Aliamphritea hakodatensis: one gene and its partners. The protein of the gene in region 3 interacts with the protein of the main gene of each other region in a pairwise test. Links are inferred from orthologs where the notes say so. Each region holds a gene or a part of one and is shown on either strand. Other genes may lie near its edges.

The links.
Region 1: the proteins of dnaE (region 3) and dnaQ interact in binary tests that used the Escherichia coli proteins (3 or more experiments, as listed by UniProt). The link is inferred for Aliamphritea hakodatensis from one-to-one orthologs.
Region 2: the proteins of dnaE (region 3) and PCI15_RS06990 interact in binary tests that used the Escherichia coli proteins (3 or more experiments, as listed by UniProt). The link is inferred for Aliamphritea hakodatensis from one-to-one orthologs.

The regions. Positions count from the first base shown.
Region 1 is NZ_AP025281.1:1,922,149-1,929,150, reverse strand. The notes cover bases 1,551-4,439. They hold dnaQ (DNA polymerase III subunit epsilon), read right to left. Parts: upstream 3,409-4,439; coding sequence 2,692-3,408; downstream 1,551-2,691. Other genes in these bases: PCI15_RS08780 (class I SAM-dependent methyltransferase), read right to left, coding at 3,909-4,439; rnhA (ribonuclease HI), read right to left, coding at 3,441-3,887; nudC (NAD(+) diphosphatase), read right to left, coding at 1,551-2,184. In the rest of the region: protease SohB, read right to left, coding at 1-935; PCI15_RS08805 (SCP2 sterol-binding domain-containing protein), read left to right, coding at 1,033-1,356; more of nudC, read right to left, coding at 1,405-1,550; more of PCI15_RS08780, read right to left, coding at 4,440-4,679; PCI15_RS08775 (HD domain-containing phosphohydrolase), read right to left, coding at 4,812-5,951; PCI15_RS08770 (response regulator), read right to left, coding at 5,997-7,002. UniProt on the Escherichia coli protein: DNA polymerase III is a complex, multichain enzyme responsible for most of the replicative synthesis in bacteria. The epsilon subunit contain the editing function and is a proofreading 3'-5' exonuclease.
Region 2 is NZ_AP025281.1:1,530,256-1,537,338, reverse strand. What follows is about bases 1,896-4,865. They hold PCI15_RS06990 (pyridoxal phosphate-dependent aminotransferase), read right to left. Parts: upstream 3,969-4,865; coding sequence 2,823-3,968; downstream 1,896-2,822. Other genes in these bases: PCI15_RS06985 (nucleoside recognition family protein), read right to left, coding at 4,128-4,865; PCI15_RS06995 (amidohydrolase), read right to left, coding at 2,041-2,835; PCI15_RS07000 (hypothetical protein), read left to right, coding at 1,896-2,029. Outside these bases: PCI15_RS07010 (hypothetical protein), read right to left, coding at 1-520; PCI15_RS07005 (phnA protein), read right to left, coding at 710-1,114; more of PCI15_RS07000, read left to right, coding at 1,544-1,895; more of PCI15_RS06985, read right to left, coding at 4,866-5,066; pbpG (D-alanyl-D-alanine endopeptidase), read left to right, coding at 5,349-6,266; PCI15_RS06975 (DUF3299 domain-containing protein), read right to left, coding at 6,267-6,815; PCI15_RS06970 (ABC transporter permease), read right to left, coding at 6,834-7,083. UniProt on the Escherichia coli protein: Shows aminotransferase activity with methionine and histidine as substrates, and to a lesser extent also with phenylalanine.
Region 3 is NZ_AP025281.1:818,277-826,445, reverse strand. What follows is about bases 1,681-5,736. They hold dnaE (DNA polymerase III subunit alpha), read right to left. Parts: upstream 5,370-5,736; coding sequence 1,881-5,369; downstream 1,681-1,880. Other genes in these bases: rnhB (ribonuclease HII), read right to left, coding at 5,386-5,736; accA (acetyl-CoA carboxylase carboxyl transferase subunit alpha), read right to left, coding at 1,681-1,757. In the rest of the region: tRNA lysidine(34) synthetase TilS, read right to left, coding at 1-758; more of accA, read right to left, coding at 804-1,680; more of rnhB, read right to left, coding at 5,737-5,994; lpxB (lipid-A-disaccharide synthase), read right to left, coding at 5,995-7,143; lpxA (acyl-ACP--UDP-N-acetylglucosamine O-acyltransferase), read right to left, coding at 7,164-7,934; 3-hydroxyacyl-ACP dehydratase FabZ, read right to left, coding at 7,937-8,169. UniProt on the Escherichia coli protein: DNA polymerase III is a complex, multichain enzyme responsible for most of the replicative synthesis in bacteria. This DNA polymerase also exhibits 3' to 5' exonuclease activity. The alpha chain is the DNA polymerase catalytic subunit.

The DNA of each region.
Region 1 (7,002 bases), 1.1 Mb from region 3 along the record:
TCTGCATCCTGACAGGCGGCAATCAGATATTCATCACTGGTCTGCAGCTCATCAACCAGTTTCACGTCCAGCGAGCGCCGCCCAAACCAGACTTCACCGGTAGCCACTTTTTCAAGGTCTACCTGAGGCCGGAATTCACCGACGAATTCTTTAAACAACAGGTGCGTATCTTCCAGATCCTCAATAAACTTCTCACGGCCCTTGTCAGTATTCTCACCTAACACGGTCATGGTGCGCTTGTACTCACCGGCTGTCAGTACTTCATAATCCACATCGTACTTTTTCAGTAACCGGTGGAAGTTCGGTAACTGTGCCACCACACCGATCGAGCCCAGAATGGCGAAAGGCGCGGCAATAATTTTATCTGCCAGACAGGCCATCATATAACCTCCGCTGGCAGCCACTTTGTCCACACAGACTGTCAGTGGCACACCCTGGCGTTTAATACGCTCGAGCTGTGAAGCAGCCAGACCGTAGGTATGCACCATACCGCCGGGGCTTTCCAACCGCACAACCACTTCATCCTTCTCGGTTGCCAGCGTCAGTATAGCGGTAATTTCTTCCCGCATCGGCTCCAGCTCAGAGGCTTTAATGTCGCCATCAAAGTCAATTACAAATACCCGTCGGCGATCTTCCTCTTCCGGTGATTCGCCTTTTTTAAGTGCTTTTTTGCGGGCCTTGGCTTCCTGTTTCAGTTTCTTTTTCTCTGCTTTCTGCTGTGCCTTATACAGGTCACTGTCCAGCACGGCTTCTCGCAGGGCATCTTCCATATCTTCCAGGGTGTCATTCAGGCTGTCTATGTTCAGCACCCCTTCTGCACTGCTCTTATTACGGCTGCTTAAGGCAGCTATTCCGGCAATCACTACAATAATCGCAGCAACAACCGTCACTGACTTAGCTAAAAACAAACCGTAATTGGCAAAAAAATCGACCACAGTCATCTCCCGCAGCATCGAAACAAAGAAAAATAAGCGCCGCTAATGTACCATAGCCCCCTCTGCTATTCGATTTTAATTACAGTGAAGCTAACCGATGTCCGATACAATCAGCGTCAGCCAGGTGATTGACAAATTTGCCAGCCGTTTTTGCCCTGAAAATGCCGCAGGATTCAGTGCCTGCTATCAGTTCATTCTTGATGACGCTGAAGACTTTTATCTGGATATAGCCAACCAGCAGTGTCAGGCATTACGGGGCGAACATGACGACCCGGATATCACCCTCATCACCAACAGCGAAACATTTATTCGTATCGTCAACGGTGAAACCGATGGTATGAGTGCGTACCTGAAGGGCAGTTTGCGTGCCGAAGGCAACATCATGCTGGCCACTAAACTCAGTAAGCTTTTTAAACGCTGATTTAATACAAACACACCACCAGTATAGACCTGAAACCCGCCGGCAACCTTACTCTGCTGGTGGAACACGGCCTCTGGAACGAATGAAGTCATTAATCAGAAAGCGGGATATAGAAAATCGCGTGGGCAAATCCGGCAATTCATCCACATGAAACCAGCGGGCATCGGCCAGCTCTTCCGGCTGAATACAGATATCCCCGCTGGCATATTCAGCGGTGAATCCCAGCATCAGAGAGTGGGGAAACGGCCAGGGCTGGCTGGAAAAGTACCGCACATTTTTAACCCGGATGCCGGTTTCCTCAAATACCTCCCGGGCAACGGCCGCTTCAGCGGTTTCTCCCACTTCAATAAATCCCGCCAGCGTACTGTAAACACCGGGCACAAAGTTATGACCGTGGCCCAGTAAACAGTAATCACCGTCACTCACCAGCATAATCACACAGGGCGATAACCGCGGATACTGTACAAGCCCGCAACTGTCACACTGTTTGGCCAGATCTTTCTCGTGGGGTCTCAGGCCGGTACCGCAACGGGGACAGAAACGGTGATCATGCTGCCAGGTTGCCAACTGCGACGCCCTTGCCAGCAACTGGAATATCCGGTCGTCGGCACCGGCGAGCATTTGCCTGAGAGTCAGTACATCATTCTGCAAGCCGTTACTCAGAGAGTCCACAACCAGCATCTGAACCGGGTATTCCGGCTCTAAGGAAAGCTCATAAACAGCCCGTATCTTATCCGGCGCCACAAAACTTTCGGAAAATAACCAGCGGCCTGCGGTATCGGTCAGCACCATATTGTTCAGAACATACACAAATTCGGTAGTCGGCATCTTGACTAATCCCTGAAAAAACAAAAGTTAGGCAATATAAAAGCGGAAACGGCAGATAATGTCTAATTCCGCTCCACCGTCAGCCTGGCTTTATCACCCGCGACCGGTGAACAGTGCTGAAACAACCAGTGCGGTTTTCTCTAACGTCAGAACAGGAACGTTCAACCGGCAGCGACAGCGTTTTTAAGGAATAAAAGCAAAGGAGAAGGAAGTTGCTGCTGCACTGGATGCCGGTACGATCACCCTTGAACACTTTGACAAGCTGGCGATTGCCATTAACACCGGCACCAACATTCCAGGTGTTCCGACCGGCTGCCTTCCTGTTCCTGCTAACGTCAGCAGTGGCTCCGTTAATCCGCCGGCCTTACAGCAAGATGGTCTGGATGGCATTGCCATACACCATCGTCATGGGCAGCGCGGATTTCCTGAACATAACGGCTTTCATCTGAGGCTGACGGGACACAAAAAAAGCAGACTATATGCCTGCTTTCTTCAACTGCGTACCGGTCAGTTCGGGCTTTCACCCTGCTCAATCGTTTTCCAGATGCAGCCACCTTTCGACTCAAGCTTATCCAGAAACGCCTGATGCTCTGCAAGTTCATCATCGCTGGCGTTCAGCACTGTCAGCTGAAACTGACCGGGATCAAGACGCTGAATCTGACTGCCACCTTCACCTGTGTCACCATCCCCCCCCAACATCAGGGCCTTTTGACCACCGGTAAGCAGCAAATACACATCTGCCAGAATCTCGGAATCAAGCAAAGCGCCGTGAAGCTCTCGGTGCGAGTTATCAATACCGTAGCGGCGGCACAGAGCATCCAGGTTATTCTTCTGACCGGGATGTTTCTTGCGCGCCAGCGCCAGGGTATCCACAACCCCACAGAAATCGCTGACCCGCTCCGGATGACGATTGAGCTTCAGCTCATGATCCATAAAGCCGACGTCGAAGGCTGCATTATGTATAACCAGTTCCCCACCCCGGATAAAGTCCAGAAATGCCTGCTGAATTTCAGCAAACCGCGGTTTATCCGCCAGGAACTCATTGGTAATCCCGTGTACACCGATCGCTTCATCCTCAACGACACGGTCCGGATTAATATACTGATGATAGGTCCGGCCGGTTAACTTGCGGTCCACCAGCTCAACACAACCTATTTCAATGATCCGGTGACCAGCCTGAGGGTCTATACCTGTGGTTTCAGTATCCAGTACTATCTGCCGCATAGGGCTCTCTCACTTTCTGAATGATTATTTGCTCAGACCGATGCACGGGCCTGCTCAACACCTTTATTGGCTAACTGATCAGCCAGCTCATTTCCGGGATGTCCGCTGTGTCCTTTCACCCAGCGCCAGTCTATTGTGTAACGGGCGTTAAGAGCATCCAGACGCTGCCACAAGTCCGCATTCTTAACCGGCTGTTTGGCAGCGGTTTTCCAACCATTACGCTTCCAGCCTTTCAACCACTCGGTAATGCCTTTTCGCACATATTGCGAATCGGTGGTCAGAATCACCTCACAGGGCTGTTTGAGGGCTTCCAGTGCAGCAATCGCAGCCATCAGCTCCATCCGGTTGTTAGTGGTATTGCGCTCACCGCCACACAGCTGTTTCTCATTATCACCGTAGCGAAGTACGGCTCCCCAGCCACCGATGCCCGGGTTTCCCTTACAGGCACCGTCGGTATAAATCTGTACAGTTTTCGGCACACTTACCCCTTAAAAAATATATTACCGGCCTACTTTGTTTGCCCTTGCCGTCGGTTCAGCAATTGGCAGATTAATTAATCTGCGGCGCAGCCAGCGAGGTTTAATCGCGGTCATGCCTGCAACGTCTTTACGTGCAACCTGCACAGAAAATGCGCCATTGCGTTTACCGTAACGGCGCAGGATACGCTCGCAGATAAAACTGTTTTCACGCCACCCGGCCCGCTGAAACGGAAGCGCGAAATACCCTGATAAAGCACGCACCTCAGTCAATTCCAATAATGCCAGCCAGTCACGCAGGCGGTGCTGGCTGATAAAATGGCCACTCCAGGGCAACTCACTTTTTTGCCATTTGAGCGCCCTGTATAACCCCCAGGTACTGACAGGATTAAAGCCCAGTAAAATCAGATGCCCACCGGGTCTCAGTATTCTTGCTGCTTCACGCAATACCTGATGCGGGCTCTGGGCAAAATCCAGCGCATGATGCAGTATCACCACATCACAGCTGTTATGCTCCAGAGGTAATTCTTCGTTTTTAGCGACCAGTGCCTGCTCATTCATACCCAGTTCAATGACCGGATTAATACGTATACGGTGCTTAATCGGGCTTTCTCTGCCCAGATCAAGCCGGTTATCAACACTGACCTGAACCAGATAATAGCCGAATAAAGTGGGCAATAACCTGTCCAGCAGGGCCTGCTCCGCGTCCAGTAGCTGCCGGCCCAGATCAGAATCAAACCACTCCCGCAACGCCGGCAGGCATTCTTCCAGAGGAGGTTGTTGTTTCAGCAGCATGGTAACAAGAATATTCCGCTTATCAGAGTAAACTCTGTGCAGTATACAAAGACTGTCCCGGGGATGCAGCCAGAAAGGCTAAAGAATACTGTTCAGACCTACATCTCCCCGCAGGATATAAGCCTGATTGTCTCAGTGACTGACATATACACCGAACTGTTCCGGTAATTTATGATGCCTGCTGAAGTTATAAAAACGGTCGATAACGCATTCTGTTACCTCCTGCCCCTTGCTGACCAGTAACAGCTCCTGATCGGTCATAACATCTTCAGCAAACACCATACCCGGTTTCAGCGCCATCAACCCGACATGCTCCAGCGTCAGCTGCCGCGCATCTCCCAGTGACTGGACGAAATATTTAAAAATCCGGGGATCATAGCGCGCCTGATGTTCGTGGATGTAGGCCAGTGCTGATTCGGCGGAACCGCCCAGCTTTTCAAAGCGCTCGTAATCCAGCGCAAGTTTAAGTATCCGAGACCCGACCGGCAGCTCACTGCCTTCAGGCCCCTCCGCAGGAAAGCCACTGCCATCAAATCCTTTATTCTGATAACGGATCGCCAGAGCAACATCCTCCAGACGGGGGATCTTACTGACCAGTTTATAGCCAACCTCACTGTGTTTATAAAACGCCTCCTGCTGACTTTCATCCAGCGGCTGCCCCAGCATCAGTTTATCCGTAATGTCTTTAGACAAACTGATATACCCCAACTGGGCGAGCATGGCCATCGACTCATACATCCAGACATTCTGAGCGCCCATGGCTTTTACACAGTCAATCACATGACGTTTAACTCGGCTAACCGAACCAAAAGACTCCGGACAGGCCAGAGAAAGAGTTTCAATCAGGGCTTCGATGCTCTTTTTCAGGGTTGTCCGTAACAGTTCCTGCTCTGCAACAATCAGTTGATACTGTTTTATCGATAGCTTAAGTATCTGCAGCATTTCTGCCGGTGAGCAGGGCTTATTGATAAAACGGAAGATATCCCCCTGATTAATCGCATCAATGGCGGTTTTCTGATCGGCATTACCGGTCAGCATCAGACGCACACTGTTTTTAGCCACGCCCCGGGCCTGCTCCAGAAACTCCACTCCGTTCATCGAGGGCATCTGCATATCAGTGACAATCACGGCGATATCTTTATGTTTTTCCAGCATCTCCAGTGCATCTTTGCCACTCAGGGCTGTATACACATCAAAATATTTACGCAGGTTACGTTTATAGGCATTAAGTACATTGGCTTCATCATCAACAAACAACACGGCATATTTCATAAATACTCCATGACAATCGCTGCAGGACTGCTCAGCGATATATTTTTACAACAATAACCAACTGGCCAGCCGCTCTTCAGCAACCAGCCCCTGTTCAGTAAGCTTTTCGGATAAATTGGTGCCATTGATAATGTCTTCCGCCAGTACATTGGCGCAGAACAGAATATGCGGCAGAGTCAGCTCATAACCGGTAAAGTGCTCAGAATTATGGTGATAGGCGACACATTCAACGACTGTCTGAGGGATTCCCCATAACCGCAGCAGATAAACACTGATCTGATCATGTGAACCCCCGACAGCCTGCCTTTCCAGTAAAAGGGCATCGCCGTCATTGATATCATTCCACTGCACGTTTTCGCCAAGGCCTTCAGGAAAGTACTGCAGCATAACCAGCTCGCCAAGATCCTGAAGCATTCCCGCCACCAGCAACTGATCGGCCTCTTTCTGGGAGAAGCCTTCTTTACGGGCAATTTTTTTTGCGATATTCCCCACGAGCTGGCTGCGAACCCAGATATCATTCAGGCTTCTGGCATCAATTTCTTCTTCAAACTTTTCGAAAATTTTAATCGACAACACCAGACTCTTAATCACATCCAAACCAAGATGCGCGGTTGCTTCTGCAGGCGAGACAATTTCACGCGCCAGGCCAAAGTAAGCCGAGTTAACTATCTGCAACAGTTTCACGGACATCCCGATATCGGTGGATATCAGCTCTGCCACACGGTCAACAGACGCTTCTTTGGATGCCAGAATCCGGACCAGTTTTTCATAAACTGCCGGTACAGATGGCAGTGAACTGATACCTGAGATGAAATCGCACAACTGCGGATTACTGATAATGGACTGAATCGACAAACTGCGCTCAATCAGCGAAGAAAGGGTCTTGGCATCCGCCGGTTTGGCAATGAATAAATGCGTGGCCTTAATACTTTCCAGTACCATTTCTGTATCAGAGTAACCCGACAGCGCAATCCGGGTCATACCCGGGTATTTACCCCGGATATTTGTCAGCAGACGGGCACCACTCATGCCCGGCATTCGCATATCACTG
Region 2 (7,083 bases), 710 kb from region 3 along the record:
AGGTCTGGCTGCGGGTCAGCTGGAAGTCCATCGCTGCCAGTTCAGCACCGTCCATCTGATAATTAGCGGCGGTATTAAAAGCATCCTGTACATTGCCCGAAAAAAAGTCGTTGGCAATGCCGGTCATGTCTTTTACCAGATTGGTAATGGCATCCAGCTCGTCAGCATTCAGATCGCCCTCAACACTGAAACCGAAGGAACTGCTGGAAGATTGCTCAAGCGAAACACTGGCGGCCTGGCCGTTCTGATTCTTTACACCGGCAATGCTGGCACTGAAGCTGTCCTGACCACTGAACTGAATCGTGACCTTATCACCTTCTTTGGTTTCCAGTGTCAGGGAAAAACTTTCTGCGGAGGTAAACCGCTCCGATGCAGCAACAGCCCGGGAATTTCCGCTACGGGATACATCTTCCGATTGAGTCCGGACATTGGCTTCGGGACGTTCATTACGCCCTTCCGCACGGTCAGAAGAAAACGGATGACTGAATAAGTTCGAGGACGGTAGTTGTGAAATGTCCATCGTGCTGGCCCTGTAAGTTTGTATTCGATAGCCGGGTTATCGACCCCCGCCGGGAATACTTAAGGCCTAAATTCAATCAGTTTGTTATTTGCTAATAGCTCAGACAGCGCTAACGCATTGAAGAAAATGTAAGCGTGACTGATTTTTAAGCAGTTTTTAAAACAGGGAATAATTGCAAAAAAACCGAAACTAACAAATTTCAATTTGTTCAATCCAGTTTTCTTCGTCAGCATCCAGATACACCTGCTCCAGCAGAGCTCCCGGCCAGGCATGCTGCCGGTGAATGTAACGCAGCATAGCCACCGACAACATTTTCACCGGTACAACTTCACTCCAGATTGAGTTATTCAGGCAGCGCCAGTGATTATGATCAATCAGTCCGGGTCGCATGATCTGTTTCTGACAGGTATCACAGATCATAATGCAATGATCATAATCCGGTTCTGTCAGCACCGGTGGCACTTCAAATACCGACAGCTTGACCCCCTGCGCATCGCATAGCTCACAGTGTGCGCTGCAGCGGCGCACTAAATCTTTTCCAAACACAGACAGGCCATGATGACCTTCGTAGTGTCTGGCATGCCCCCTGGACATACATCACCCCCATACCCGGCCAGACCTGTAAACCACACTTCAACCCTGAATCACCCGGCAGTGGTTGCCGGTCTCAGCCCGAGTCCATTCCATAAAAAACATTGATACTAAGTATTGTTCAGAACCTCAGATTTACAACTTTTTTGAATATATAATTCTAATATTTCAATAAGTTATATCAAAAATTAAAACATTTCATCCATTATCAAAGTAACATTTTTTTCAGAGGTTAGCGGCATGTTCAGCGCTGTTACACACCTGATTAGCCCGGCTTTTACCAAGTGGTCAGTTGCAATTACAACAAACCCCATTTTGAAATTTTTTCCCGTCTATACCCTTAAGACACGCAAAAATGACATATGTCACTTTACACTGCGGCATCATATAAATATGATAATCGTTATCATTTAGATTTACGGATAACAAACTATGCGCTTTCTATGCGAAACCCATCGCCAGCAGCTTCTTCAGGATGAAACTCAGGTACTCAGCCACTGGCATGAGTGGATGCGTCAGGGTGATGATTTTCTACAGGCTGAACAGTGGGCCGATGCTTTTCGTGTTCTGGGCTGCAGCTTTGAAGCCGCTGAGTGGCTGGTATTCGACTGCCAGACAAACCAGCAGGATTTTACTCACCTGAAACACTTCATCACCGCCGGTCACCAGCTCGCGGGCTGTTGCCGCCGCAGTGGCCGTACCGATCTGGAACTGCATTTTTTACTGTCAATTCACTACCGGCTGATTGACCTGGCTAAAGGCAGTGCCGCTGAATATTATCCGCTCAGCCTGAATCTGCAGGAATCGGTGCAGCGGCTGAAACAGCACAGCCATCAGCACGGCGCATTTGAAGGCTATCAGGACTGCCTGGCGGAAACAGATACTTATCAGAAGAACCTGCGCCGCCACCTTCACTGATCAGCCTACGGTTACAGCTTCAGGCTGAAGTCATCGGCATCCTGATAGGCAGGAAACTGTTCGCGAAACGCCAGTAAATCACCTTTTGATAAGGTATTACTGGCGCAGAACACTTTGCCCTGCATGTAATCGCAAAGCACTTCGCCCTTAAAGTCCAGCAGCATACTGTCACCGCTGTACTCCAGTTCGTTGGCATCTGTTCCTACCCGGTTTACACCGGCCACATAACAGAGATTTTCGATCGCCCGGGCCGCCAGCAGGGTACGCCACGGATAGCGGCGAACCGCCGGCCAGTTAGCAACATACAACGCCAGATCATAGTCATTGCAGTTACGGGAATAAACCGGAAAGCGCAGGTCATAGCAGACCTGCAACAGGATATCCCAGCCGCGGAAACTGACGATGACCCGCTCCTGACCGCTTTGATAACGTTCGTGTTCGCCTGCCATCCGGAACAGATGCCGTTTGTCATAATGCTGCACCTTCCCGTCCGGTTCCACCCACAGCATCCGGTTGTAGTATTCACCGTTTTCAATGATCGCCAGGCTGCCAGTGATTGCAGCATCACGCTGTGCGGCCTGCTGTTTCATCCAGACAATGGTTTCACCGTCCATCGTCTGAGCGGCCTTACGGCTGTCCATGGAAAAACCGGTAGCAAACATTTCCGGTAAAACGACCACATCGGCGCTGGCTGAATGTTCATCCAGCAGGCGCGCATACATGTCACAGTTCTGTGCCGGGCTCTGCCACTTGATATCCGGCTGAACCAGCACCACCGTCAATTCTTCCTGAACTAGATTTTGCATAATATTTCCGCCGCTTTCTCAAGGGTATTGTCTTCTTTGGCAAAACAGAAACGGATCAGTTTCTGTGCCGGCGGTTGCTGATAAAACACTGAAACAGGAATCGCAGCAACGCCCTGTTCTGTCAGCCAGTCGGCAAATTCAACATCACCACGCTGGTCATCAATCGCTGAATAATCCATCAGCTGAAAATAAGTCCCCGCTGTCCCGGTAAAGCTGAAACGACTTTGCTGCATCAGGGAGCAGAACAAATCCCGCTTGGCCTCGTAAAAAGCCGGCAACTGCAGATAATGTTCCGGTTGTGCCTGCAGATAATCGGCCACCGCGCACTGCATAGGGTGCACCGAACTGAACGTAAGGTACTGGTGCACCTTACGCAACTCTTTGCTCAGTTCAGCCGGCGCTACACAATACCCAAGCTTCCAGCCGGTGGTATGCAGGGTTTTACCAAAGGAAGAGACCACAAAACTGCGTGCTGCCAGCGCCGGCCGTGCAAGCACGCTGTGATGCTGATGGCCGGTGAAATAAATATGTTCATAAACTTCATCGCTGAGCAACAGTATTTCCGTGCCGGCTAGCAGCGTTTCCAACTCATCCAGCTCTGCCTGGCTGAGTACAGCACCGCTTGGATTATGGGGCGAATTAATGATCACCATCCGGGTTCGGTCACTGATCGCCCGTCCCAGAGACGCCAGCGGCAGGCTGAAATCTTCACTGTTAAGCGGCAAATGCACCGCAATACCGCCATTCAGTTCAATGGCCGGTTCATAACTGTCATAGGCCGGGTCAAAAACAATAACCTCATCACCGGGCCTGACTGCAGCACTGATCGCCGCAAAAATGGCTTCGGTTGCACCGCTGGTGACAGTGATTTCAGTGTCTGCACAGGGGAGCACGCCGTAACAGCGCTGCACTTTTTCGGCAATAGCCTGACGTAAAGAAGGGGCGCCGGTCATCGGGGCATACTGGTTCAGCCCCTGACGCAGATAAAAGTTTACCCGCTCACGCAGCGCGTCCGGGCAGTCAAAATCAGGAAAACCCTGAGACAGATTAATTGCACCGTATTCCGCCGCCAGTTGCGACATCCGGGTAAATATAGTGGTACCGACATTCGGCAGTTTGGAGTCTATATACACACTGAGTTTCTTTTAAAGGTTCTTATTTTAAATTCAGAAAAAGTGTACACCGGGTAACGTCTGACACCCAGTGGTTTTCAGCAAAAAGAAAGTGCGGTATCCGAAACCAGTCAGCCCCGGTATCAGCCGGTGGGCGTGAGTACCGGAGCAGATCACGGTTCAGAAGATCAGCAAATGCAACGCCCCCCGGACCAGAACCCCCACCGTTGCCCCCATGATGGCGGCTTTGGCCACCTGCCGCACACGGGCGCCGGCAGAAATAATGATGGCCACGCCCACCACATCAAAGGGATTAATTGCAAAACCGGCGATACGGTTCAGATCAGTGACCGTCAGCAATCCCTGATCCAGCAGATCCAGCGTCACCCCCATCATGGCGGTTCCGCCGGCAATGAACTTGGTCACTATCGGCAGCACTGCGGCTTCCGGCAATGCCAGCAACTCCAGTAAGGGTGACAATAACCAGGTGATTCCTTCAATGGCGCCGGTGAGCTTCAGTACATTCACCAGACAGATTGCCAGGATCAGCAGCGGAATCGAGCTGATAACGATCTTAATACCTTCCTGACCACCGTCAGACATAATCTGCATAATACTTTTCGGCGTCTGCCGGGCAGCTTCTACCGCCTGATCTTCCTGATTACCGTCCTGCCACACCGGCTGCCGGGCAAACCAGTAATACGTCGCACTGGCGGCCACCAGCCCACCAATCACAGAGGTCAGCATCATCATGCCCAGATCCAGCCCTACCGCTGCAAGCGGAAACACCACATTCGCCTGAGAGAGTGTCAATACTGCGGCCAGCGTTGCGGCAATGGAGCGCCGGGCAGTACCGTCTTTATCCATCACTGCCAGCGTTGCAACCGGGGCTGAAAAACTGACAAACAGGATTTTCACAATGGCGAATACCCCCATCCCGGGAATACCGAACACCCTTAACAGGGGCGACAACCGGTTCGCCATAAAGGCCAGCACACCTTTGGCTTCCAGTAACTTCATCAGCGCCAGCATGACAACCATCACCGGCATTAACAGGTAAAGTGCCATATCTATGGCGGTCCGGCCGGACTCCAGAATTAACGGGACAATCTGTTCCACTGATAAAGCTCCCTAAATTAACGCAGTGAAATCAGCAATGTTACGCAAAGAAACCGGTTAATTCTGAAAAATTTAGCGACCGGTCTGACCGCCCGAAACAGAGGTATTCCATAAGAAGTTCGAACTGAAACACGTCAATAATGTACAAAAACCTGACAAAACCTTTCCTTATTCACCATATTGGGTATATTTAGAAGTGTATGGTTTTTCTTTTTACAGCGGTGCATTAATACTGCACCTCGTGCAATAACAACTTCTAACACCTGTACAAAGGCAATGACTATGCGATCAGCACTCATTCTGACGATTCTCTTTTTTAGTGCCTGCATCCAGGCTGGCTCCCAGCCCTCCCCAGAAAAACCGCCAAAACTTGCCTCTGTCAGCGTTGCTGTTGCAACGGAAAATGACTCCGATCCTGTGCTGTTAAAAAATGCCGACATGGTCGTGCCGATTGCATCGGTCACCAAGATTATGACCGCCATGATCATTCTTGATGCCGAACAGGATCTGAACGAATACATCACTTTTACCAAAGCCGATAAGCAGGCCATCAACAATTATTACAGCCGGATCCGTATCGATTCCCGCCTGCGCCGTAAAGATGCGCTGCGTATCGCACTGATGTCCTCTGAAAACTTTGCATCCATGAGCCTGGCCACCAACTACCCCGGTGGCAGTCAGGCATTCATTCAGGCGATGAATGATAAAGCCGACAGTTTAGGTATGACACAAACCCGTTTTGCTGATCCGAGCGGTCTGTCACCTGAAAATGTATCAACCGCTAAAGATCTGGCAAAAATGGCTCTGGCTGCCGCCAAATATCCGAAGCTGCGTGAGTTCAGTACCACCGGCCAGTTCACTGCAAACTTCAAAGGACCACGCTACCGGCTGGGCTACGGCAACACCAACCCGCTGGTACACCGCAGCAGCTGGCCGATTGATATTACCAAAACCGGTTATCTGGACGCTGCCGGCCGCTGTCTGGTCATGGTGACGGAAGTGAAAGGCGAGAAAGTTGCCATGGTATTGCTTAATTCGTACGGCAAACGCACTCCGATCGGGGATGCAGGCCGTATCAAACGCTGGATGACCACGGGCGAAACCGGCAAGATCAGCCAGAATGCCCGCAATTATCAGAAGAAACAGTTAGCACTGTATAAAGAGAAACTGGCTTCACAGCTAGCCTCAAACGAAAGCTGATCAGCCCTCTTCATAGGGTTCGATCTGAAAAGCATCCATCACATAACCGGCAGTGCCCAGATCATGCGCCACCGTGGCGATCTTCAGCTTGCCGGTTACCCACACCGCGTCATACAGATTTTCCACATTGGTACCCGGCTCAAAGGCCACGTGAATCATCTGATTAGAAGGCGGCGGCGGTACGTGAATGCAGGCACCGAAAAACGGTACCAGAAAAAACTCTGTTACCCGGGTACCCTCTTCGCTGAGGGGCACAACAAAACCGGGAATGCGGATCATTTTACCGTCCATTTCCGGCACCACCGGCGCAGACGCCAGCGACTCCATCAGGGCCTTAAACTTAATTTCGGCTAACGGATCAAAATCATCAAGCGTACTGTACTGATCTGCCGTGGCGGCAAAAATGGCTTCAATATTGTAATCCGCCGGCATCAGCATTTCCCAGTCAAGTTCCTCGACCGGTTCACCGTTAAAGGTATTGGCAGCGCTCGCCGGCAAAGGTAATAAGACCAGCAACGACAGCAATACAGATACACAGAACTTAAACACCTTTCTTCTCCACAACGGTTAAATACGGATCGTCATACCATCTGCCAGCGAGTACCGGTACGCCCGGTAACCGGGTATCAGCCCGGTACACAGACCGGCAATAAAAATTATCCCCAGCAAACCCAGTTCATGCAAGCTAAGCCAGCTCAGTTGCAGATACAGACCAAACTCGGTTTCCAGAAAACTCAGCCCCGCCGCCAGCGCCAGAAATAACAAACCGGTACCCAGCAGTATTCCCAGCAACGTCAGCAGGCAGGCTTCCATGACC
Region 3 (8,169 bases):
TGAAGATCCGACTGAGCAAATTCTTCCAGCAGCGCTTCGGCATCTGCCAGATGACCGGCCGCTGTCTGAAGGCGCGCACTGACTCCGGACCAGCGCCCGGCCAGCAGAGGCAACACCTGCTGGCGCAGAAAATTTCGGTCATACTGAAGATCCCTGTTACTGGGATCTTCTACCCAGCACAAACCTTCTTCCTGCGCCCACTCTGCCAATTCATTGCGGCTGATATCCAGCAGCGGCCTGAATAACAGGCCTTCACCAAGCGCACGTTGCCGCGGCATTGCAGCCATCCCCCGCACCCCTGCGCCCCGGAATAAACGGAACAGCAGCGTTTCAGCCTGATCATCACGGTGATGCGCCAGCAATACACAGGTATTCCGGGACGACACCTGCTCAAATACCTCATAGCGGGCATTTCTGGCAGCCGTTTCAACACTGCCCGGTTGCAAACACACCCTTTCAGCATGAAACGCCAGCCCACGCAGTTCAGCCTGACGGGCACAAAAGAGCTGCCACTCACCGGCTTCCCGCTGGAGCTGATGGTTAATATGCAATACCGTTAACTGCTCCGCGGGCAAACAGCGGCTGGCAAGCTCCAGCAACACCATTGAATCCAGACCGCCACTGAGGGCAATGATCCAGTGATGAATACCGGACTGATGTGCCAGTTGCTGCTCAAAGCGTTGCATGAAGGTATCGCCGGTCATCTTGCCCATATACAGGTCTCTGTCTGTGTTGCTGGTAATTGTAACCTGAAACAAAAAAACCGCCGGGGATACCGACGGTTTTTTTATAGCAGACAGAGCTTACTGATCAATACCGTAAGACATCAGGCGCTGATAACGACGCTCCAATAGCTCTTCGGTGTTGAATTCATCATGACGGGCCAGCGTTTCCATCAGGTGTTTCTTCAGGTTAGCAGCCATCAGACCGTGATCACGGTGCGCACCGCCCAGAGGCTCATCAACGATCTGATCAACCAGCCCCAGTTCAGACAGACGGTCAGATGTCAGGCCCATTGCTTTAGCAGCATCCGGAGCACGTTCCGCACTCTTCCACAGGATTGATGCACAGCCTTCCGGCGAAATAACTGAATAAGTGGAATAACGCAGCATCAGCAACTCATCACAGACACCGATCGCCAGTGCGCCACCGGAACCGCCTTCACCGATAACGGTAGAAATAATAGGCGTTTTCAGACGGGACATAACCGCAAGGTTGTAAGCAATCGCTTCACTCTGACCACGCTCTTCTGCACCGATCCCCGGATACGCACCCGGTGTATCAATGAAGGTCAGTACCGGCATATTGAAACGTTCTGCCATTTCCATCAGACGCAGGGCCTTACGATACCCTTCCGGACGTGGCATACCGAAATTACGGCGTACTTTTTCTTTAACCTCACGGCCTTTCTGATGACCGACCAGCATAACAGGGCGCCCTTCCAGACGGGCAATACCACCGACCAGCGCCTGATCATCTGCATAGTGACGGTCACCGTGCAGCTCTTCAAAGTCATCAAAGATGTGCTTAACATAATCAAGCGTATACGGACGCTGAGGATGCCGCGCCAGCTGCGAAACCTGCCACTCACTCAGGTCAGAAAATAAAGACTCAGTCAGGCTGCTGCTTTTTGCCTGCAACTTGCTGATCTCTTCTTCAATATTCAGTTCGTTGTCATTACCAACCAGACGCAACTCTTCGATCTTCGCTTCAAGGTCAGCAATTGGCTGTTCAAAATCCAGATAATTGGGATTCATGCGTAACGTATTCCGTTTGTTTCTATATCGCTGCCGGGCGTGTCCCGGTAACGGAAAAAAATTCTGCTAAGTGTACCCGTACATGGAATTAAGAACCAGTATCAGGCGTCACTTAGCGGCGATTTAATAACAAACAGACACAGCATCACCACCAAACTGATCCTTCAGCTTCAGTAACACCTCATCTGTCGGTTCCACTTTCCAGTCATCCCCCAGATACACCCGTGCAGATGCATCTTCCCGGCTGTACTGCAAAGCGACACTCACGGCAGAAGCGCCTTTCGCCCCTTCGAGTAACTGCTCAAGAACCTTAAGCTGACGTTCTTTCAGCTGATCTGCCTGACAGTTCACCTGTATATGCGATGCATACCGGGCTCTGGCCTGAGTGATATCAATGACTTTACTGGCCCGAACTTTAGTCCGGCCTGAATAATCATCGTGTGCAATTTCACCTTCGACCAGCAGGATCGCATCTTTGTTCAGCAGATGGCGATGCTCATCAAAACTGTCACCGAAAAGCGTAATTTCTATCCGGGACGTCCGGTCATCCAGTGTAATAAAGCACAGCGGATCACCCTTCTTGGTTTTCTTCATCCGGATATCTACCACCAGCCCCAGCATTTTCTGTTGCTGGCCCCGGGCCGGCTGTAACTCAACGATTCGCTTGGAAATAATATTCGGCAATTCTGACTCGTATTCGTCAATCGGATGACCGGTTACATACAAGCCGAGGGTATCTTTCTCACCCTGCAGACGCTCTTTATCCGTCCAGCAACGCAGCTTCATGTAGTCTGCATAAGGGTCACGGGGATCTTCGGCTTCCATATCACCGAACAGATCAAACATACCGGCACTCTGATTGCGCTCACTCTGATCAGCTGCTTTCAGCGCTTCAGGAATGGCAGCCCACAGCTGGGCACGGTCCGGACCGAGTTTATCCAGTGCGCCACAGCGAACCAGGGCTTCCATAACACGTTTGTTGATCTTCTTACTGCCAACCCGTTTACAGAAGTCAAAAATATCCTTAAACGGGCCCTCCTGACGGGCTTCAACAATCGACTCAATCGGGCCTTCACCCACGCCCTTTACCGCCCCCAAACCGTAAACAATTTCACCGTCATCATTCACGGTAAACATATATTCGCCACAGTTCACGTCCGGCAGTACCAGTGGCAACTCCATGGTCCGGCACTCTTCAATGAAGATCACCACCTTTTCGGTGTTCTGCATATCAGAGGACAATACCGCTGCCATGAAAGGCGCAGGATAATGCGCTTTCAGCCAGGCCGTCTGATAGGACACCAGTGCATAAGCGGCGGAGTGAGACTTGTTAAAACCATAACCGGCGAACTTTTCCACCAGATCGAAAATATTACCGGCCAGATCCCGGTCAATATTGTTATTTTCCGATCCTTCAAGAAACGAAACCCGCTGCTTGGCCATTTCTTCGGGTTTCTTCTTACCCATCGCCCGGCGCAGCATGTCCGCACCACCCAGGGTATAGCCTGCCATCACCTGAGCAATCTGCATTACCTGCTCCTGATACAGGATGATGCCGTAGGTAGGCTCCAATACAGGCTGCAGGCTCTCTAACTGGTAATCCGCATGGGGGTAGGCAAGCTCAGCTAAACCGTGCTTTCGGTTAATGAAGTCATCTACCATGCCGGACTGCAGCGGCCCCGGACGGAACAGCGCTACCAGTGCGACAATATCTTCAAAGCGGCTTGGTTTCAGCCGGTTTACCAGATCTTTCATACCGCTGGACTCAAGCTGGAAAACCGCCGTGGTCTCAGCGGACTGCAGCAAATCAAAAGTAACTGGGTCTTCCAGGTCAATCAGCGCGATATCCAGCGGCTCTTCGCCGCTTTTCGCCCGAATCCGGTCAATGGTCTTTACCGCCCAGTCGATAATGGTCAGGGTCCGCAAACCCAGGAAGTCGAACTTAACCAGTCCGGCCTCCTCAACATCACCTTTATCAAACTGAGTAACCAGCCCCTGCCCATGCTCATCACAATAGGTGGCGGCAAAGTCTGTCAGCTTGGTCGGGGCAATTACCACACCACCGGCGTGTTTACCGACGTTACGGGTAACCCCCTCCAGCTTATAGGCCATGTCCATGATTTCCTGCGCTTCTTCGCTGGACTCCACAAACTCACGCATCATCGGCTCTTCTTCCATCGCCTTGCTGAGCGTCATGCCTATTTCAAAAGGGATCAGTTTGGACAGTTTATCCGCCAGACCAAATGCCTTGCCCTGCACCCGGGCAACGTCCCGCACCACCGCCTTTGCCGCCATGGTACCGAAAGTAACAATCTGAGATACCGCATCACGGCCATAGGTTTCTGCGACGTAATCGATAACCTTATCGCGGTTATCCATACAGAAATCGATATCGAAGTCAGGCATCGATACCCGCTCTGGGTTCAGGAATCGCTCAAAAAGCAGATCGTATTCCAGAGGATCAAGGTCGGTAATTTTCTGTGCATAGGCCACTAATGAACCCGCACCGGAACCCCGGCCAGGGCCTACAGGCACGCCGTTATCCTTACCCCACTGAATAAAGTCCATTACGATCAGGAAGTAACCGGGGAAACCCATCTGGGTGATAATATCCAGCTCAAAATTCATCCGGTCTTCGTAGGGCTTACGCTTTTCTGCGTAATCTTCAGCATCTTTATCCAGCAGGATATCAAGACGCTCTTCCAGACCTTTCCATGACACATCGGCAAAAAACTCGTCCATGGTCATGCCTTCCGGAATCGGATATTTCGGCAGGTAATAGGTACCAAGATCAAGTTGCAGATTACAGCGTTTAGCTATCTGTACGGTATTGGCAACCGCGGAAGGGATATCCGCAAACAGCGCCTGCATTTCTTCCGCAGATTTCAGATACTGGGTTTCACTGTAATCCTTTGGCCGGGTAGGATCTTCAAGTGTACGGCTCTGGTTAATACAGACCCGGGCCTCATGCGCCTCGAAGTCATCCGGTGAGATAAACATAACTTCGTTAGTTGCCACCAGCGGACAACCGCTGCGCTGCGCCAGCTGAACCGAAGCATGTACACACTCTTCATCATTGGTGCGGTCGGTTCGCTGAATCTCCAGATAAAAGCGCTGCGGGAACATAGTCTGCCACTGCGCCAGGATGGCATCGGCCTCATCACTGCCAGCAAGCAAGGCTTTACCGATTTCACCTTCTTTAGCACCGGACAGGGCAATCATCCCCTCCGGCTGCGCAGCGATCCAGTCTTTAAGGATAACTGCACGGTCATGCAATACATTCTGGCCTTGTTCATACGCCAGTGAGATCAGTTCAGTCAGGTTACGGTAACCGGTCTCGTTCATCGCCAGCAGGGTAAGCCGGTGCGCCTCGTCATCCTCAAGGCTGTTTACCACCCAGACATCCGACCCGAAAATCGGCTTCACACCGGTACCGGTGGCCGCCTTAAAAAATTTAATCAGGCCAAACAGGTTCGTCTGGTCTGTCAGCGCTATTGCCGGTATCTGCTGTTGTTTAACAGCCCCCATCAGCTCTTTGATACGAACCAGACCATCAACCAGTGAGAATTCACTGTGCAGACGAAGATGGACAAAACCGGGGGTGTTATTCATAAATAAACCAACTCAGTTAAACAGTATGTTGTTCGAGTAATCGGGCCACGGGCTTAAAGCTGCGCCGGTGCTCAGAAATAGGACCATATTTTTCAAGTTGCGCCAGATGCAGGGCTGTCGGATACCCTTTATGTTTGGCGAAACCATACTGTGGATAGATTTTATCCAGCGCTTTCATTTCCCGGTCCCGGTAGACCTTTGCCAGGATAGACGCGGCACTGATTGCCGGCTCCTTCAGGTCCCCTTTGACGATGGCTTCTGACGGACAAACCAGCCCCTGCGGACAACGGTTGCCATCGATCAGTGCGTACTCAGGCACCGGTGATAGCTGATTAACGGCCCGGCTCATGGCTAGCATAGATGCATGTAAGATATTCAGCGCATCTATCTCAGCAACATCAGCCCAGGCAATCGCCCAGGCAAGTGCCTTTTCCTGAATTTCAGGGTACAGCAGTTCACGTTTTTTTTCGGTGAGTTTTTTTGAATCGGTCAGGCCGGCAACAGGGTTATCCGGATCAAGAATCACTGCTGCGGCAACCACTTTCCCGACCAGCGGCCCACGGCCAACTTCATCCACACCGGCGACAAGCTGATGGCTGCGGAAATCAACCCCCTGTATTTGCATTCAGGCGCCTCCCCGCTTATCAGCAACCAGCTGTAAAACCGCCTCTGCTGCACGCTCATCGGCATTCTGACGAAGCTCAAGGTGCAAATCATGGAATCGCTGAGTCACCGGTCCCTGCTGTCTGCTGTCCTGCAGCGCTTGCTCGACCAGCGGCCCTAAGACCTCAGGACGAACATCATCTTGTAACACTTCAGGCACTAACTTCTCCCCTGCCAGCAGATTTGGCAACGAGATATAGGGGGTTTTCACCAGACGGGACAAAATCCGATACGTCAGTGACGCCATCTTATAAGCCACCACCATCGGCTTCTTAAGTAACATCGCCTCAAGGGTAACCGTGCCAGACGCCATCAGTATGGCATCACTTGCCTGCATCACTAAACGGGATTCTTTCAGATGCAGCCTGACAGGTAAGTCCTTGTATTCTGACTGCAACAGTTCCTGAAGGGTGTCGTAACGGGTCTGATTTGCTGCCGGAAGAATGAAATGTAAATCAGGATTTCTGTCCAGCAACCAGCGAACCGTGTCCAGAAATGGACGGGCCAGGTACTTCAGCTCCCCGCCCCGGCTGCCCGGCATAACCGCAATCAGCTGCTCATTTTCAGAAATGCCAAGTTGGCGGCGCGCGTCAGGCTGATCCGGCTGAAGATCAATCATGTTTGCCAGCGGGTGGCCCACAAATCTGACTGGCATATTATGCTGTTCATAAAAACGTGCTTCAAAAGGCAACAGCGTTAACATCAGATCGGTTGTGTTAAGAATCTTAAATACCCGCTTACTGCGCCAGGCCCACACTGACGGGCTGACATAATGTACGGTAGGAATACCTGCAGAACGCAATTTTCCTTCCAGATTCAGGGTAAAGTCCGGTGCATCTATGCCAATAAAGACGTCAGGCTGCCAGTCGGTCAGTTGCTGCGTCAGTTGCTTACGGATGTTAAGAAGCTCTCTGAGCCGGCCCAGCACTTCAACCAGCCCCATGACTGACAGCCGCTCCATCGGATACAGCGAATGACAGCCTTCATCCTGCATCAGTTCACCACCGATACCACGGACTTCAAGATCTGGATAAGATTTGCGTAACGCTCTGATAAGACCAGCGCCAAGGATATCCCCTGACGCCTCACCGGCTACGACAGCAACTTTCATACGTCCGGCCATAGAAATGATTAGCGGATGATGCCCCGCTCAGAAGATTTAAGTGAATCAATAATCAGCTGTACTTCCACACAGTCAACGACCAACTCCTGCAGTTCAGCCAGCGCTTCATCCAGTTTTAAGCCACTGCGGTAGATTAACCGGTAGGCCCGTTTAATCGTACGGATAGCATCATCACTATAACCTTTACGGCGCAATCCAACCGAGTTAATACCATGGGGCTTAGCTGAATTACCATTACACATAACAAAAGCGGGAATATCCTGCAGCACGACAGTACCAGCACCACACATACTGTATGAGCCGATATGGCAAAACTGATGCACCGCCGTAAAGCCCCCCAGGATAATATAATCCCCCAGGTGAACATGACCGGCCAGCGCGGCATTATTCGCAATAATATTATGGCTGCCCACGACACAGTCATGCGCGACATGCGCATTGGCCATAAACAGATTATCACTGCCAATTATCGTAATACTGTTATCCTGAACCGTCCCCCGGTGAATTGTACAACCTTCACGGAATACGTTGTCGTCACCAATTACCAGTTCAGTAGGTTCACCCTGATACTTCTTATCCTGACAGTCTTCACCAATGCTGGAGAACTGAAACACACGGTTATTTTTGCCCATCTTAGTCGGGCCTTTTATCACCGCATGGGGACCAATACGGCACCCGGCACCAATCTCAACATCCGCACCGATGTAGCTCCAGGGACCTACTTCAACATCGTCAGCCAGCTTAGCGCCGGACTCAACTATCGCTTGTGGATGAATCAATCTTAAACCTTTCTGTCAGCACAAAGAATTGTTGCGGAGCTCGCAAGCTCGCCATTCACGGTCGCTTTAACATCAAACTTCCAGATCCCACGTTTCTCGGAAACGATACTGGCTTCAAGTTGCAACTGATCACCAGGCACCACAGGGCGCTTAAAACGCAGCTTATCGGAACCGACAAAATAATAAATAGAGCCGTCCTGAGGAGTTTTATCCATGGTTTTAAAACCAAGAATAC